3 regions of the Methylomonas sp. Uni0009 genome follow, and region 1 is predicted to be linked to each of the others. Evidence: riboswitches for the same ligand, from Rfam matches in the RefSeq annotation. Region 1 holds a riboswitch; each other region holds the start of a gene.
What was found. Region 1 has a riboswitch for cyclic di-GMP ahead of ACWAU0_RS12075 (hypothetical protein). Riboswitches for the same ligand answer to the same signal wherever they lie in the genome.

Region 1 (2,202 bases):
AACGCCAACACGTCCATGCATATTTGCGAAAAAATCTCGTGCTCGGTAACTTCTTCCGGCGTCCTCAGCCGTAGCCAGGTGTAAAGATTAAGTATGGAAATCGCAAAAATCGCCAGCCACAGCTGGTTTTGCGGCAAATTAATACCCAGGCCGTTCACTGCAATAAACACCGCCACCGTAACGGCAAACAGCATCAAATTTCTAAGAATGTATAACCACCGCAGGTTTTCGCGAATGGATATTTCGGCTTTGGGCAGAATGTGTGAAAGCATAGAAACAACACTAAATTGAAGAACGCATCGCCGCTAGATACTACCGCCGCTTGCTTAAGAAGGTGGAAAGCCGACCAAACCTGGATGGCGGCCACCTAAGTATTCAATCGATTTTTGATAGCAACCTTCACTCCAACCGCTACATGCCATGGCAAATAAGGAATTAGGCTAGCCACTTAAAAGATCGAACGACAATCTACGAGCTAATCTTTTAGGAACAAGCGTCACGATCTGACGAATCATGTCCCGAAAAATAGTGCGGCATATCACGCACCAGCCAAACGCCAGCCGCCGTTTTTATCCACCCATCTCATGCTCAGCCAGTACCAAAACGTCATGGGCAGCATCATCGCAAACCATTCCCAATCGTCGATCAAAAATAATTTGGCAACCCAGCCGTTGCCATCGAAATAGAGCGGCCAAGGCACACAGTAAAGAGTAAAAACAATACTACTCCAGATCAACAGTAACGCGCCTTTGCGGGTTTCTATACTCGACAGGGCCAGGAACACCCACAACGGGGTTTTATCGGTTTTTTGCATACATCTCTCCACTGAAAAATCTCGTGCCAACCCAATTAGTGGCGCAACAACCTAACAATAAACGACTAGAAAAGAAAGAAATTCCTGAGCAAATCCACCAAAACAAACCTCACCACCAAACCCGGATCATTTACCAAAAATTGAACTGTGTTATATAAAGCACGCGCCTGTGCTATTTCGCTGAATTTCGCCCACCACTTACTCAAGCCAACCCAGGCAAAATACGCCGTAATATAATGAAATATATATATATTATTGAGTTGGCCCATTATTCGCTTCGACTAGTGTACTTGCTTCGTGGTTTGCTTTCCGAAAAGCGGTTAGTAGGTCTCTATCCCTGCCATGTCTGCCGCTGGCGGAATGAGCAAATCTCTGAAAGCAAGCTTTGCCACACCCGTCGTGAGGCGGGGCCGGAAAATCACGGTTCTTAAAAAACGATTTAAAGAAGGCCGGATTGCCCCCATGCGCGCCATGGGCGAGGGCAAAGTTTGGCTCGCTGCTGTTGGTCAAGTTTTGTCAGTTTCGCTGTTACCTTTAATTCCAATAACAAAGAGGACGATCATGATCTTTCATAAAACGGCTATAGCAGCTATTTTGACAACTGGCCTGGCGGCTGTTTCCAGTCAAGCATTCGCGCACTCTTACTACAACCTGACCGGCGCGGGCACAGTAGCCTCCGGTAACTCCGCCATCGGCTTCGGCATCGCCAACAGCATCAACGGTACAGACGGTGTATCTGCAAACTCCAACGGCACCAATAGAGTCGCCAACGGTACCAACGTTTATACAGTCGGCGACTTAAACGCGAACACCTTAATTCCGGGCACAGGTACCGCGGCTGAGACAGCCACAGAAGTAGCAGGCAACCTGCCCTATATGTGGTATTCAGGTCAGCATACAACCGCTGCCGGCTTCACCAAACGCGAGTTGCATACCGGCTCCAGCGCTACAGACAACGATGGCGCACTGACAGCAAACCTTATTAGCTCAAACCCTAGCTTCGGCACCAACACTATCGGTAGCTTGTGGAAAGCTTACTCGGACAAAAACGGCGGCACCAACGCCGCCACCTGGGGCACCATCATGACCGACCTACCGGCTGATGGCGACCATCCTTACTTGGCGGTAGCAGGCAATTCAGCTTCAACCGGCCTGGGACTGGACTACGGCTTGATTCATATTAGCTGCGGCGCAAACACAGCAAGCGCTAACTGCGCCAGCGCGGGCAATATCAAAACCACCATTACCGTGAAAAACGACGCGGATTACAGCCAATTTAACGGCTTATTGGACGTGGCCCTGTATCGCAATGTGGACAGCAGTTCCACATCTGACCGTAACGCGGCTGCCACAATCGGCGAAACGGGCCTGCAAGGCTCAAGCTTGGG
Region 2 (2,202 bases), 1.2 Mb from region 1:
CGAACGCGCGTCGACAGTCACGGATTGGGCTGATGAGCTTAAATAAAAGTTGGTAAATGCACCTTGCATGCCCCAGCCATCATTGGACAGAGACGGATTGCCCGCGAAGCCCAAATTGCTGGAATTAAAACTGGGGTTTGAGATGCTGGTGCCCAGCTCGAGAGTGTTATCGGCACCTGACCAAGCCGCCGCAGCAGGTTGAGCAACGGCAAGGGTTAGCGCGGCGGAGGATAGGGTGATTTTAAAAATAGTTTGTAAATCGATGTTCATTTTTGAGTGTCTCCAATATCTACCACATCGTTGCTTACGATTGTGGTAGATTTAAGTTGCTGTTTAATTTGGATTTGTCTGAGTATTTCGGGCCTGGCAGCCAAAAGATAGACATCTCCAAAGGGTTTAGACATGCATTGCGAGGGGTGAGTCGACAGCTGATGTCGGCTGACCTTTTCGCTCTTGTTTGCCGGGGTTTACGCGGTGCGGCGTTTGCCGAATACACCGAATCCCATTAGTGCAGAACCGAATAACCAAACGGCCCCTGGCACCGGCACTGCGCTAACACCCTCGCCGGTGATGGTCAAAGGCAGGCTGGCTCCGGTGACGTAGTCGGTGGCGGTCAGGGTAATTTGATAGTCGAAATGATCCTGACCGGTGGCGCCCGTTATCGGGTTGACGCCGGTCGCACCGGTGATGGTGTCGCCCTTGTTGAAGCCCAGTACGGCTTCTTCGATGGTCAGAGAGTAATCGCCAAAAGCAATAATGTAATTGCCCACGTCCAATGCAGTCGCCAGGTAGGAGTCTCGGCTCAACAAGCTGCCATCGGCCCATCCGCCGGTATTGCCGGGTATGGTGTAGGCTGGACTGTCGTCGCCGCTGACGATTTCGGTAGTCAGTGAGACTGTGTCCTGAAAAATGCGGAATTGGCTATCTGCCAGTGTTAGTTCGCCGTCGCCGTTTATATCGACATACGCGCCGGGATGCGCGCCCCAGCCCGCTGCGTAGCCTTCATTCGCCAGGACATCGATTATCACATTGGCAGCTGACGACAAGGAGAACGAGTAGAAATCGATTGTGGTGCCGGCGCCGTGAACCGGGTCGACGGTTTTATAGATGGTGCCGTTTACGGTCTCGGCTTGTACATTGCCGAGGCCTAAAAGTGAAATAGCAAGTGTTGCAGCCACCTTTTTCAAGGCAGGCGCATGTTTCGTGTTAACAGACATATTTCAATTCCTTTCATAGTAAGACGAAGATTTTTACCGGTAGGTTTTACCGGCGACATTCAATGTTTCGCAATTCCCTTTGCGAGTCGTTGCCTAACGCACATGCGCCGGATGCCGCGATGCCAGGCTCTTACTTTCCGGTCCTTTGCTTACGGTAAGTGCTGGGCCAATGGATTCCCGCGCAATTTGAACAGCCTTAAAACCGCTATGTATTTCAATATTCCTGGATTGATCACGCTACGCTATGGTTGCGAGAGAGACAGTCCAAAAGAGTTTTAAATACCGGGCTTGCTTGCGTAGTGAGTTAAACAACGGGTTTAGCTAATCAGGAGATACAACAAACTATTCCTGACCAGTGAGCGAGCGCTATGGGTAGTTGTCGGTGTATGAATCTCGACCGGCTAGACCCTTCTCTTACCCGCTCATAAGAGGCAGCTCGACTATCTGAATCAGATCCGCAGCTTTCCGGCCCCGCCTTGCGACGAGTGTGGCGACTTGGTGGCTGCGCCCAGGAGGGTGCAGCACTATTTATAAAGCAAAACATCTGCCAAAATATATTTGAGCGTGGGTTGCTAGTGTTTTTTTATGGTTATGTTCATATAAAACAATGGGATAAGCTGTTTTGTTTGATAGGGTGGAGTAGTAATAAGTGTGGCGGTTTTTTGGGGTTTTAGATGGCTATTACGCTATGCAGGGTGTGTTATTTCGCGTATTTTGGGTTATATCCCTTATTTTATTTAAGAGATTTTGGGCGGCAGCTTTGAGTTTGCGCCGTAAGGGTAAAAGTCATCAGTTTGGGTAGTGATATACCAAGCTGGGTGCTTAAAAATCAGGGTGCTGGAACGAAGGTTGGGAACGAATTCCGAAATAAAAATCCAGCGTTCTCATGCGTATCATGACTTCGTCGGCAATCGACGACCAGCCTCGCCGGAGCTTTAGTCATCTGCCAATTGCTGACGAAAATCACTCAGTCCCAGAAAAGGTT
Region 3 (2,202 bases), 240 kb from region 1:
CTTAGGCTGGGCAAGGTGGGTATCGATTTTAATAACGCGCAAACTGGAGTAAATGTCACAACGGATACGCTGAAATGGTTGCCGCGCCTCGGCGGCGTGATCGACCTAAACGACGAGGTTTCCTGGTTTATTTCCCATAGCGAAGGCATGCGCGGCCAACCGTTTGTCAATTTCGTCGATACGCCGGCGCCGGAATTGTCGAATCATCTGGAAACCGGTCTGAAATTCAATTTTGCGAATGAATTCAGCGGCCAACTGGCGCTCTACCAAATCGAGCGCAGCCAGGTCGCGGTCACCGACAGCAGCGATTTCCTGCGGCGTTCGGTCGCCGCAGGGCAACAACGCTCGCGCGGTATCGAAATGGATTTGCTCTGGCAACCGGTCGAGGGCTTCAGCGTGCTGGCGAACTATGCGCATACCGACGCCCGCTTCATGGACGACAAAGCCGGGGTGGCTGCCGGCAATCGCTTGGCTCAAGTCCCGGAAGATGCCGGGCGGCTCTGGGCGCATTACCGTTTTCAGCAGAATGAGTTGCAAGGTTTTAGCTTGGGTTTCGGCGTGTACGCCCGCGCCGGCGCTTATTTATCCAATAACAATCGCTTTAAAACCGCCGGCTACCACAGCTTCGACGCGGCGTTGGCTTACGAAACCGGGCGTTTCAAATGGGCGGCCACGGTCAAGAATCTCAGCGATGAGGATTATTTTCAGCCCTACGGCTATTTCGAGGGTCGGGTAGCACCGGCAGCCGGTCGCGCCGGGTTTCTAAGTTTTTCAATCAAGTACTGATGCCGTCGTTAACTATTTGCCACAGGAGTTTTTCAGGAGCACCTCACTCAGGGATTTAGAGTGATGTCGTAAGGATCGCGACAAACATGCCACATCCGCCGCGAGACGGAGCCGGAAAGCCACGGGTCTTGGAGATTAAGACAGCCGGGTTACCTGCCAGTTTAAGACCCGAAATTCGGGTTGGCGATTTGCAGATTAACTTTAACCGTAATTTATTAAGGAATAAAAAATGACAATCTTGCACTACAACCGCACTCAATGGGCAAGCGCCGGCCTGCTCGCCTTCAGCGCATTGACCGCCGTTTTGGCGCCTGCTACAGCCAGCGCTGCACAAGTCAGCGGCGATGCCACCATTACCATCAACAATGCCGCTTTTGCGGCGGCATCGGTCAATGTTGGCAGTGGCTATCCGAATGGCTGGATTGTCGCGAAACATTGGGGTGCCAGCGACAATTTGCTGGGTATCACCGGCGCAACCACCGGCGGAACGACGCTATCGGCAACCGCCAGCACAGCGATGTCGTTTGCGGTTAACGCCAACACCACGACCAACAGCTATCCGGCTGCCGGCCCCTATGGCCGTACCGAACAAGCCACGACGATGGACGCCGGCAATACCTCGGTCGGTCAAATCGGTCTGAGCGGCGCCTGGTTGTTGACCAGCCAAGGCGGCAGCGGCATTTTGACGCCCTACGACTTTAGCCTGGTAAAAACCGGAAGCACCTGGAATATCAAAACCTACGATACCGGTTTTGGGTACCAAAATTTCTTGAAGCTGACCAACGTCTCCGAGTCGCTAAGCAGCAATGGCGAATTACTACTGAGCGGCGATTTGCAATGGACCGGATTGTGGGCCGGTTTGGTTGGAGCCAATACCAATGCCGTGGTCGGTACTTTTAGCCTGGCGCCCAGCACGGCGCCATCGGCGGTACCGGTACCGGCGGCGGTCTGGATGTTCGGCAGCGGGCTGCTGGGCTTGCTGGGTAAAAGTCGTAGAAAAGCCTCGGTCGCGGCCTAACTCGCAAATTGGGCTTGGGGCGGTCGCCAAGATTCGCTTCGGGCCCGGACTTTCGGCAATAAATCCCTCTTCGTGCCCGCATGCCGTCGACTACGGCCGCTTGTGTATTTAGGCAGGGAGAGGGCTTATTCTGACCATCCGCTGATAGGGATTTTATGAAGATCAACAAAAACTGTGGCTATCCCGCTTTGGTGGTACGGGCGATGCTAGCCATCGGTATGGGAATGGCCTCGGCAAGCGCCGACGCCGCGACATTGAATGCGCCATCCGGCGGTACGTTTACGATGAACCTGGACCGGAATGCGCTGGCACCTTATGCCGGGGGCTATTACTTGTCGACGTTTTGGAGTACGGCAACGTCCAATGCTGATAATCCGGCCAATACCGGCGACCATTTG

Region 2: linked by a shared signal. The riboswitch ahead of ACWAU0_RS17295 (hypothetical protein) and the one ahead of ACWAU0_RS12075 (hypothetical protein) in region 1 are both predicted to bind cyclic di-GMP.
Region 3: linked by a shared signal. The riboswitch ahead of ACWAU0_RS10945 (hypothetical protein) and the one ahead of ACWAU0_RS12075 (hypothetical protein) in region 1 are both predicted to bind cyclic di-GMP.

Annotation. Positions count from the first base shown of each region.
Region 1 is NZ_JBTAFN010000001.1:2,543,724-2,545,925, reverse strand. Features, by position in the region: gene ACWAU0_RS12085 (ATP-binding protein) at 1-272, opposite strand, end outside; gene ACWAU0_RS12080 (hypothetical protein) at 539-814, opposite strand; cyclic di-GMP riboswitch class I at 1,192-1,276, shown strand; gene ACWAU0_RS12075 (hypothetical protein) at 1,376-2,202, shown strand, end outside.
Region 2 is NZ_JBTAFN010000001.1:3,762,400-3,764,601, forward strand. Features, by position in the region: gene ACWAU0_RS17290 (hypothetical protein) at 1-270, opposite strand, end outside; gene ACWAU0_RS17295 (hypothetical protein) at 468-1,217, opposite strand; cyclic di-GMP riboswitch class I at 1,645-1,719, opposite strand.
Region 3 is NZ_JBTAFN010000001.1:2,302,908-2,305,109, forward strand. Features, by position in the region: gene ACWAU0_RS10940 (TonB-dependent siderophore receptor) at 1-786, shown strand, start outside; cyclic di-GMP riboswitch class I at 865-943, shown strand; gene ACWAU0_RS10945 (hypothetical protein) at 1,016-1,804, shown strand; gene ACWAU0_RS10950 (hypothetical protein) at 1,960-2,202, shown strand, end outside.